DNA from 2 places in the Streptomyces sp. TLI_146 genome. Region 1 is predicted to be linked to the other one. Evidence: riboswitches for the same ligand, from Rfam matches in the RefSeq annotation. Region 1 holds a riboswitch; the other holds the start of a gene.
What was found. Region 1 has a riboswitch for cobalamin ahead of BX283_RS36525 (hypothetical protein). Riboswitches for the same ligand answer to the same signal wherever they lie in the genome.

Region 1 (5,709 bases):
TCACCGACGAGGCGGGCAAGGCCCTCGTCGCCGTCACTGCCACCGACCTGCTGATCAGCAAGGACGGCGGCGACACCTGGTCCGTGGAGCCCCTGGGCATCCCCGTCGACGCCGTCTACGACGTGGCGATCGGCGGCGACAGCCTCTATTTCTCGGCGGGCAAGTCGCTGTGGAAGCGCGACGGCCTGTCCGCCGGCACCCTCGGCAAGGCCACCAAGGTGTACGAGCCCGCCGGCGGCAAGGTATCCGTCACCGTCGTCGCGGACAGCCGGACCGTGGCGATGTACGAGGTCGGGTCCGGCGTCGTCGGCTCCTTCGACGGCGGCAGGACCTGGGCCACACTGGACAGCCACGGATACGGCGGTACGGGCCTCACTCTCACCGGTGGCGACATGTACATCGGGTACGGCAAGGACATCCGGGTCGGCCGCGACCACGGCCGTCATTGGAGCACCATCCCGGCGGTCAACAAGGCCTCCACCACCTCCGACTTCGACCGCTGGGCCGACGGCTCGCTGACCGTCTCGGCGGACGCGGCCGGTGTCTACCGGGGCACGCCGGACGGCAAGGACTACCGGCGCCTCGGCGTCCAGGGCGGCACCGTCAACTCCCTCGCGGTCAGCGGCAACCAACTGCTCGCGGCCGGCCAGCAGGGCACGCACCGCTCGCCGCTGCCGGTCGCCGGAGCGGAGTGGGGCACCACCGGCGGCGAGGGCAGGATCGGCCTCTCGACCCGGCTGCTGCAGACCTCGGCCAAGGACTCGCGGGTCGTGTGGCGGGTGCGCTACGGCGCCTGGGGCGACTTCCATCTCCAACGCAGCGGCGACGCGGGTGCCACCTGGCAGGAGAAGGGCGAGAGCAACGGCACGGTCCTCGCCATGGCCGTGCACCCCGCCGACCCCGACCGCGTGTACGTCTCGTACGGAAACCTGCTGGGCCGGGGCCTGTTCTCCACCGAGGACGGCGGCGCCACCTGGAAGAACCTCCTCCACGACCGGACCTCCTTCACCGCCGTCACCGGCGACCCGAAGAACCCGGACCGGCTGTGGCTCGGTGCCCCCGACGGCCTCTACCGCTCGGACAACGGCGGCGACGACATCACCAAGGTCGCCGACGGACGTGTGGACACCATCGAGTTCACCGGGTCGACGATGCTGACCGGCGGCGAGGCGATCAAGCTGTCGACGGACGGCGGGAAGACCTTCCGCACCGCCGACACCGGTTCGCTCCCGCTGCGGGTCAGCGACATACTGCCGGTCGGCAGCACTCTGTACGCGGCCACCACCAGCCACTGGGACGCGGCCCTGCCGCGCGGCGGCCGAGGCGTCCTGCGCTCCACGGACGGCGGCCGCAACTGGCAGAACATCTCCACCGGCCTGCAGAACCTCAACGCCACGAGCCTGGCGACCGCCGGCGGCTGGCTGTACGTGGGAACGGTGCAGGGAGGTGTGCACCGCCTGAAGATCTGACCGGGTAGCTGCGGAGGAAGGGGTGACCCGCCCGCCCAGCGGCGGGCGGGTCACCCCTTCCGATCGTGGTGACGTTCCACCGTCCGACGTGCGACGATGCCGACGACAAGGCGACGCGGAACGAGGAAGCCGGTGCAATTCCGGCGCGGTCCCGCCACTGTGATCGGCGAGCGAACCCCGAACAGACCACTGCCCGGACACGGGTGGGAAGGACGGGGCGAGCTGCGACCCGAGAGCCAGGAGACTCACGTCGTCGCCTCCTTGACGAAACCGGGGCGGATCTCCCCGGAGGAGGAGCGTGAGCGGTCATGTCGGAGCAGCGACCAGAAGGCGGCGCCGGGCACACCCCGGCCGACTCGGCGCCGTGCCGGATCGTGGTGTGCAGGGACTGCTGCTGCGGCAGCCCGAAGGTGCCCGGGGTCGACCACGCGCAGCAGCAGGCGCGCCTCGCTGAGCACGCGCCCGTACGGGTCTCCGCCTGCCTCGACGTCTGCGAACAGGCCAATGTGGTCGTCGTCCAGCCCTCTCGTGCCGCGCGCCTCGCCGGTGCCCGTCCGGTCTGGCTCGGTCTGGTCAACGACCCCGACGCCACGGAGGACATCGCCGCCTGGGTCCGGGCCGGCGGCCCCGGCATCGCGCCCTGCCCCGACATCCTCGACCTCTATACCTTCACCCCGTCCCGCAGGGCGCGATGAGCGGGCTCGGCTGTAGGGGTGACACCGCGCCTGGGACACGGGGAAAACTAGGCCGTGTCGGGCAGCGGGGCCTCGGCGGACCGGCCCTGTGCCGCGTGGGCCGTGTCGTGAGGTGAGCGGCGGGTGCGCTCCGCCCATGCGGCCACCGGCGGGCCCGCCGCGCCCAGAGCCGCGAAGAACACCCCGAGCAGCAGCCAGCCCGCGTGTCCGAGTCCGAGGACCGCTGTCGTGAGGACCACCGGAGCCAGGGCCTGCCCCGCGTCGAAGCCGATGCCGAAGAGGCCCTGGTACTGCCCCTGGGCATGGTCCGGGGCGAGACCGAAGCCGAGCGCGTAGCCGCCCGAGGACTCCCATACCTCTCCGAGACTGTGGACGCAGACGGCGAGGACGGCGAGCCCTGGCGCGACCCAGACCGGAACGTCCGCGGTCAGGGCCATCAAGGGGCAGCTGACCAGGAAGAGCAGCCCGGCGATGCGGAACGCCCGGCCGCCCTGGCGTGGTGTCTCCACCCGGGAGCCGATCCTGCTCTGGAGCAGCGCGCACACCCCGCTGTTGACCGCGTAGACCGCCGCCACGGTCCAGCGGGGCGCGTCGGTGTGGGCGGAGAGCCAGATCGGCAGGAGCAGGGAGACGGTCTGGTACTGCAGGCCCATCGCGCCGTAGAGCGCGACGAAGGACACGTACGGCCGGTCGGACAGGACGGCCCAGCGGTGGTGCTCCTCGGGCCGGGGCAGGGGCCGGTAGTTCGGGACGCCGAGCAGGGCGATCAGACCGGCGCAGGCGAAGCTGGCGGCGTTGGCGAGGATGAGCGCGGTGTAGGCCGCGCGGGTGTCGGCCGAGACGGCGAAGGCGGCGCCGAGGGTGCCCAGGACCACGCCGAGGTTGACGAAGGTGCGGAGTTTCGCCCTGAAGGCGGCCGGGCGTTCACCGCCGGTACGGGCGACGATCGCGCCGCCCGCGGCGCCGCCCGCCGTCGCCGCCAGCCGGTCCAGGGTGGCGATGAGCGTGAACGTCACCCAGTCGTGGATGAGAACGAACGCGGCCATCGTCGCGGCCTGCATCGCGAGGGCCGTCAGCCAGACCGTGCGCGGCCCGTACCGGTCGGCCAGGTTCCCGGCCGGGATCCCGGCCAGCAGCCCGACCAGCCCGGCGACCGTGAGGCCGACACCGACCCGTGCGGCGGGCAGGTGCACCACCAGGGTGAAGTAGAGCACCGCGGCGGTGTTGAACAGCCCGTTGCCCACCCGACTGACGAAGCTCGCGGCGATGAGGGCACGCTGCGGACCGCTCGGCGCCGACGAGCCGGATATCCGCGGCCTGGCGCGCTTCCCGATCATGGCCAAGAGGCTAGCAGCGGCCCCGTGGGCACCCCCGAATGACCCGAGGCGGTCTCGCGCGGCGGCGGTCAGCGGTCGAGCATTCGACGTGTCCGTCATGCCCGGGTCGGAGACCTGTCCGGCTCTACGCGGTGAGGGCGGCCATGAGTTCGTCGCGTCCGCCGGCTCCGGTCTTGCGGAAGATCGCCCTGAGGTGGTCGTTGACCGTGTGCACGGACAGGTCGAGGAGCCGGGCGATCTGTTTGGGCGCCGTGCCGTCCTGCAGGTGCCGCACGACCTGCTGCTCCCGGGTGGTGATCCCGTACCAGTCGCAGAACGCCGGGACGAGCAGCTCGCCGGTCGCACGCTGGATGATGATCGCCACGTCGCCGTCGTCGCCGAGCGGCTGGGCCTCGATCGCGGTCCACTCGCCGTGCACGATCGAGGGGGTGCACACCCTCGCGTACCGCCGGCGCGGATCGCGGGCGTGTTCGCGCGCCTCGAACGACAGGGAGGCGTAGCAGTATTCGATGAGCCAGTCCGGTGCCCCCTGCTGCTGCGCCATCATCGCCTGCCGCTGCCGGGCCTGGGGTGTCATCGCGGCGACCTTGCCCTCGGCGTCGACGACGAGCATGCCGGGCGGCAGCCCGAGCCCGGGGGGCGCGATGGGCCCGGTGGTCACGTAGCCGCGTACCGCGGCGATCAGCGGCGGCCCGACGTCGGCGATGCGGTGCCTGTCGTCGATGTCGAACGGCCGGCCGTCATCGGCCCGCAGCAGTCCGAGCAGTCCCCACACGCCGCGGCCGTCCCGCAGGACCAGGCAGAGCTCCTCGCCGACCCCGTACCGGGCGAGCAGCCGGTCGTACGCGCTCGCGCGGAAGCGGCGGTCCGCGACGAGTACCGGCACACTCTGCCGTGCCAGGCGGGCCAGTTGGGGGTAGTTGGCGCCCCGGGCGGCGATGGTCATCAGCTCATGGCCGAGATCCGGTCCGTACCCGTGCCAGAACCCCAGCGCGGTGGCGCCCACTCCCAGCGACGGGTTCATCACCACCAGCCGCAGCGCGTCATGCGCGACCACGGGCGCGATCACCCCGGACAGGGCGGCCCCCGTGTCCTCGACCCCGGCGCCCGGCACCAGCACCTCGCGCAGGTCCCGGTACAGCCGTTCTCCCCCTGGCATCACGTCCCCAGTGTGGGCCCCCGCCCGCCGGGCGGACCAGCCCATCGATCCGGACATTTGGGAATGGCCGACTCCGGCCTGGGAGGCGGGGCGCAGCATCCTAAGCGCGCGGCACCTTCTTGGGGGCCAGATTGGAAGGACTGGTGGGGCGGATGAGGTGTGAGGTTTCACACGCGGCAGACAATTGCCTCGCCGTATCACCTTCCAGCAGAGTCAGGGATCAGTCAGGCCCCGCCTACGACACCCTCGTACCCGGGTACCCCGGTACCCGCACCATTCCATCACTGCTGGAAGGAAAGCGTGTGAGCCGGAGCTCGGTCCGGGGTTTCGCGGTGGCGTCGGCCACCGCGGTCACCACCGTTGGCGCCGTAGTCGGCATTGCCGCAGGCGGTCCCGCGGCCGCCTCGAACGACAACGTCGAGGCGACCGCAGCGGATTCGACCCTCTTCGCGGACATTCCCGCCGGCCAGCAGGCCCAGGTGCAGACCGCGTCCCTGACACTGCAGGCCGACGCGCAGTCCGCGCAGGCGAGCGCCGCGGCGAAGAAGTCCGCCGAGGAAGCCGCCCGCAGGCAGGCGGCCCGCGACGCCAAGTCGAAGAAGGGTGCCGCCGAGAAGGCCGCGAAGGACCGCGACCTGGAGAAGCAGAGCGCGAGCCGCTCGACGGGCCGAAGCCCTCTCCAGACCCAGAGCTCCTACTCGGTCGCCGAGGTCCAGGCGATCGCCCGTCAGATCGTCCCGGCGTCCCAGTTCCAGTGCTTCAGCCACATCGTGGACAACGAGTCGAGCTGGAACTACCGGGCCACCAACGGCAGTGCCTACGGCCTCGTCCAGGCGCTGCCGGGCACGAAGATGAGCTCCGTGGCCCCGGACTGGCAGACCAACCCGGCCACGCAGATCAAGTGGGGCCTGAACTACATGAACCAGCGCTATGGCAGCCCCTGCGGCGCCTGGTCGTTCTGGCTGTCCCACAACTCGTACTGACGCCACTCGTACGGACGTGCTTTCGCCGCGTTCGGATCACCCGCGAGCCGCCCCGTCCCCTCACTG
Region 2 (5,709 bases), 1.4 Mb from region 1:
CTGTAGTGCCGCTCACGCCCGCTGTCGCCAGCGCGCCACCCGAAACGAGCGCTCCCGCCGCTCCCGACGCGTCGGCCGAGCGGCTGGGGGATGTCACCACGGCGTCCGTCGCCGTCCCCGGCATGACGGGCCGCGCCACCTCCGCCGCGACCTTCGTCAGCGACACCGCGCACACCTTGAACTCGGGCTGCAGCGAGATCGGATCGACCGCGTCGCTGGTCACGTCGTTGATGCTCAGATCCGCGCCGAACAGGTCGTTCCAGTGGAACGGCGCGAAGCAGCACCCCGGCCGCACCCGGTCGGTCACCACGGCGGGCAGCACCGCCCGTCCGCGCCGGGAGGCGATCTCCACCCCGTCGCCCTCGGCGATGCCGAGGCGTTCGGCGTCCTGGGGATGCACCTCCACGAACGGCGCCGGGTTGAGCTTGTTGAGCTTGGCCACCTTCCCCGTCTTGGTGAGCGTGTGCCACTGGTGCTGCAGCCGCCCGGTGTTGAGCACGAACGGGAAGTCGTCGTCGGGCATCTCGGCGGCCGGCAGGTGCGGGCGCGCGTGGAAGACGGCCCGCCCGCTTGCCGTAGGGAACACCGGACCGCCGCCGTCCTCGGTCACGTACCGGATCGGGTTGCGGTCGGGACCCTCGGTGGTCGGGGCGGGCCACTGCACCGGCGTGGCGCGCAGCCGCTCGTACGTCACCCCGCGCAGGTCGTAGCCGGTCTTCGGGTTCCAGGCCCGCTTGATCTCCTCGAAGACCTCCTCGGGACCCGTGTAGCTGAACGCCTCCTCGTACCCCATCGCGCACGCCACGCGCGCGATGATCTGCCAGTCGGGCAGCGCCTCGCCGGGCGCGTCGACGGCCTGCCGGGCGAGGGTGAGGTTGCGCTCGCTGTTGATGAGGACACCCTCGGCCTCGGTCCACAGGGCGCCCGGCAGCACCACGTCCGCGTACGCGGTGGTCTCGGTCTCGGCGAACACGTCCTGGACGACGACGAACTCGGCCGCCCGCAGGCCTTCGACGACGGTGCGGCGGTTGGCGACGGAGGCCACCGGGTTGGTGCAGATCACCCAGCACGCCTTGATGTCGCCGTCGGCCATCCGCCGGAAGAGTTCGACGGTGCCGAGCCCCGCCCCGTCGGTGCGCAGCGTGCCCGGCTCCAGCCCCCACAGCTCCTCGGTGAAGGCCCGCTCCTCGTCCACGAGCACCGAGCGCTGGCCGGGCAGCCCGGGGCCCATGTAGCCCATCTCGCGGCCGCCCATGGCGTTCGGCTGGCCGGTGAGCGAGAACGGGCCGCTGCCGGGGCGGCAGATCGCTCCGGTCGCCAGATGCAGGTTGACCAGGGCGTTGGTGTTCCAGGTGCCGTGGGTGGACTGGTTGAGCCCCATGGTCCAGCAGCTCATCCACTCCCCGGCCGCGCCGATCCACCGCGCCGCCGTACGGATGTCGTCCTCGGGGATCCCGGTGGTCTGTGCGACCGAGGCGGGTGGGTAGTCGGCCAGGAACTCGCCCATCGCCTCCCAGCCCTCGGTGTACTCGGCGATGAAGGCGGGATCGGTGTGCCCGTTCTCCTGGAGCAGGTGCAGCAGGCCGTTGAGCAGCGCGAGATCCGTGCCCGGCTTGATCTGGAGGAACAGATCTGCCTTGGCGGCGGTCGCGGTGCGGCGCGGGTCGACGACGATCAGCTTCGCCCCGGCCTTGACGCGCTCCATCATCCTCAGAAAGAGGATGGGATGACAGTCGGCCATGTTTGACCCGATGACCAGGAAGACGTCCGCCTTCTCGAAGTCCTGGTACGAGCCGGGCGGCCCGTCCGCGCCCAGCGACAGCTTGTAGCCGCTGCCCGCACTCGCCATGCACAGCCGGGAGTTGGACTCGATCTGGTTGGTGCCGATGAACCCCTTGGTCAGCTTGTTGGCCAGATACTGTGCCTCCAGGCTCATCTGACCGGACACGTACAACGCGACGGCGTCCGGCCCGTGCTCGTCGACGATCGCCCGCAACCTGCCCGCCGCCTCGGCGATCATCGCGTCGACACCGGCGGGCACCGGCTCGGCCCCGCGCTCACCCCGTACCAGCGCGGTGGACAGGCGTCCCGGAGCGGCCAGCATGTCGGCCGTCGTCGCGCCCTTGGTGCACAGCCGACCGGAGTTGGTCGGGTGTGATTTGTCACCGGAGGCCTTGAGCACCGTGCGCCGGCCGTCCGGCCCCATGGCGATGTCGAGGACCATCCCGCAGCCCACACCGCAGTACGAGCAGACCGTGCGCACCTGTTCGGTGGCGGCCCGCGTGGCCTGTGCGGTCAACGGGTGTCCCCTCTCGTCTCGGCCGGGATCCCTTGGGTTTCCGACCGTACGAAATGCCCGTTACTTCGATGTCACGTGCGGCGATCACGAGTGGTTACGTCGGCCACACTAATCGCGCCCCGATGCTGTGAGCACCTGTGTGCGACTGCGGCACGCCTCCGATGTCGGACATCACGAGGCGTGCGCGTCCGATGTGAGGGGTGGCCCCGGCCCCCTGTCTGGGTAGGGTGGCGCTCGCAGCTGGTTCGCCCTGCCCGCCAGGCAGGCGCGTCGCAAGAGGGAACCCGGTGGGAATCCGGGACTGCCCCGCAGCGGTGAGCGGGAACGACCGCCGTCATACGCACTGGGCCCGGCCGGGTCTGGGAAGCGACGGCCAGTAGGTGTCCGCCGGGAATCCGGCAGGCGTGCCCGCGAGTCCGAAGACCTGCCCGTTGCCCGTGCGCGACCGATCGCGCGCGGAGATCTTGGTGACCTCGTGGGCGGGTCGGCGGGACGAGAGGTGGTTCGAGCGCGGGCACCGTTCCGCGCGGGCCGCCCTGTCCGTCATCCCTTCGCGCCCACGACCCGTACCAGGGTCGATTTCGGGACATTCTCGCGAAGGAGAGTTTCGTGACCAGCACGTCCGCAGCCGCGGCAGCACGGGCCACCGTGTACGGCTACCCCCGCCAGGGCCCCGACCGGGAGCTCAAGAAGGCCATCGAGGGCTACTGGAAGGGCCGAGTCGGCGCCGACGCCCTCCGTGACACCGCCCGTGACCTGCGCCGCGCCAATTGGCTCCGGCTCGCGGAGGCAGGCGTCGACGAAGTGCCGACCGGCGACTTCTCGTACTACGACCACGTCCTCGACACCAGCGTGATGGTGGGTGCGATCCCCGACCGGCACCGCACCGCCGTCGAGACCGACACCCTGGACGGCTACTTCGCCATGGCCCGCGGCACCCAGGACGTGGCGCCGCTGGAGATGACCAAGTGGTTCGACACCAACTACCACTACCTGGTCCCCGAACTCGGCCCGGACACCGTCTTCACCGCCGACTCCGGCAAGCAGGTCGCCGAGCTCACCGAGGCGCTGGCGCTCGGCCTCGCGGCCCGGCCCGTCCTGGTCGGACCGGTCACCTACCTCCTGCTGGCCAAGCCCGCACCCGGCGTCGACGCCGACTTCCAGCCGCTGGCCCTGCTGGAGCGGCTGCTGCCCGTCTACGCCGAGGTGCTCGCCGATCTGCGGGCGGCGGGTGCCCAGTGGGTGCAGCTCGACGAGCCCGCCCTCGTCCAGGACCGCGGCCCCGCCGAACTGGACGCCGCCGCCCGCGCCTATGGGGCGCTCGGCAGCCTCACCGACCGACCCAAGCTGCTGGTCGCCTCCTACTTCGACCGCCTCGGCGAGGCCCTGCCCGTCCTGGCCAAGGCGCCCGTGGAGGGCCTCGGCCTGGACTTCACGGGACCGGCCGCCGCCAACCTCGACGGCCTCGCCGCCGTCGGCGGGCTGCCCGGCAAGCGGCTGGTCGCGGGCGTCGTCGACGGCCGCAACATCTGGATCAACGACCACGAGAAGTCCCTCGCCGCCCTCGGCACGCTCCTCGGCCTCGCCGGCACCGTCGACGTGGCACCGTCGTGCTCGCTGCTGCACGTCCCGCTCGACGCGACGGCCGAACGCGACATCGACCCGCAGATCGCCCGCTGGCTCGCCTTCGCCCACCAGAAGACCACCGAGACCGTGACCCTGGCCCGCGGTCTCACCGGCGGCACCGGCGCGATCGCCGCCGAACTCGCCGCCAACCGCGCCGACCTGGCCTCGCGCGCCGGCTCCGCCCTCACCCACGACCCGGCGGTACGCGCGCGTACGTCGACGGTCACCGAGGCCGACGGCCGCCGCTCCCAGCCGTACGGCGAACGCGCCCCGGCCCAGCGCGCCCGCCTGCGGCTGCCGCTGCTGCCCACGACCACCATCGGCTCGTTCCCGCAGACCACCGAGGTACGCACCGCCCGCGCCGACCTGCGCGCCGGACGCGTCGACACCGAGGGCTACGAGGAGCGCATCAAGGCCGAGATCCGCGAGGTGATCGCCTTCCAGGAGAAGGCGGGCATCGACGTCCTCGTCCACGGCGAGGCCGAACGCAACGACATGGTGCAGTACTTCGCCGAGCAGCTGACCGGCTACCTCGCCACCCAGCACGGCTGGGTCCAGTCGTACGGCACGCGCTATGTCCGCCCGCCGGTCCTGGCCGGCGACATCTCCCGGCCGAAGCCGATGACGGTGCGCTGGACCGCGTACGCCCAGTCGCTCACCGACCGCCCCGTCAAGGGCATGCTCACCGGGCCGGTCACCATGCTGGCCTGGTCGTTCGTCCGCGACGACCAGCCGCTCGCGGAGACCGCCCGCCAGGTGGCGCTCGCGCTGCGCGACGAGGTGAACGACCTGGAGGCGGCGGGTACTTCGGTCATCCAGGTCGACGAGCCCGCTCTGCGCGAGACGCTGCCGCTGCGCGCCGCGGACCGCGCCGCCTATCTGGACTGGGCCACGGAATCGTTCCGCCTGACCACCGCGGGCGTACGTCCCGACACCCAGATCCACACCCACATGTGCTACGCCGAGTTCGGTGACATCCTCCAGGCCATCGACGACCTCGACGCCGACGTCATCAGCCTGGAGGCGGCCCGCTCGCACATGAGGGTGGCCGACGAGCTCGCCGCCGCCGGGTATCCGCGCGAGGTGGGACCCGGTGTCTACGACATCCACTCGCCGCGCGTACCGAGCGCCGAGGAGGCGGCCGCACTGCTGCGCAAGGGGCTCGCGGCCATCGCCCCGGAACGGCTCTGGGTCAACCCCGACTGCGGATTGAAGACCCGCGGCTGGACCGAGACGAGGCAGTCCCTGGAGAACCTCGTCGAGGCCGCCCGGACGGTCAGGGCGCAGGTGCGGCAGGGGGCTTGACACAGCCGGGGTGTGCGGGCACGCGCGCGTGCCCGCACACCCCGGGGCCCTTCCGGCTCGCTACACGTCGGCCATCTGCGGCATCTCGCCCTGCGTCGTCTGCAGGTCGATCACCGAGAAGGACGCGCCCTGCGGGTCGCTGAGCGCCGCGAACCGGCCGAAGGGCGTGTCCATCGGCCCGAACCGCAGCACCCCGCCCCGCTTGGTGGCCTTCGCCACCGCGTCGTCGCAGTTGTCGACCGCGAAGTACACGTTCACGTACGACGGCACCTCGGGCGGGAACTCCTCCGTCATCTTCATGCGCCCCATGACCATCTCGTCACGCACGCTGAAGACCCGGAAGTCGGCCGCGTCGTCCTGCATCTGCTTGGCGCCGTACGGGAAGACCGCGGGCAGGAACGCGTCGACCTTTTCCGGGTCGCGGGTGAAGAACTCGGCCCAGCAGAACGAGCCGGGCACACCCTTGGCCTCGAAGCCCT

Region 2: it holds a riboswitch for cobalamin, as region 1 does, so the genes downstream of both, metE (5-methyltetrahydropteroyltriglutamate--homocysteine S-methyltransferase) here and BX283_RS36525 (hypothetical protein) in region 1, are expected to answer to the same signal.

Annotation. Positions count from the first base shown of each region.
Region 1 is NZ_PJMX01000001.1:8,211,849-8,217,557, forward strand. It holds gene BX283_RS36520 (S8 family serine peptidase) at 1-1,469, shown strand, start outside; cobalamin riboswitch at 1,539-1,737, shown strand; gene BX283_RS36525 (hypothetical protein) at 1,778-2,164, shown strand; gene BX283_RS36530 (MFS transporter) at 2,212-3,501, opposite strand; gene BX283_RS41885 (helix-turn-helix transcriptional regulator) at 3,626-4,660, opposite strand; gene BX283_RS36540 (transglycosylase SLT domain-containing protein) at 4,963-5,643, shown strand.
Region 2 is NZ_PJMX01000001.1:6,768,122-6,773,830, forward strand. It holds gene BX283_RS30215 (bifunctional nitrate reductase/sulfite reductase flavoprotein subunit alpha) at 1-2,299, opposite strand, end outside; cobalamin riboswitch at 2,574-2,725, shown strand; gene metE (5-methyltetrahydropteroyltriglutamate--homocysteine S-methyltransferase) at 2,909-5,230, shown strand; gene BX283_RS30225 (VOC family protein) at 5,291-5,709, opposite strand, start outside.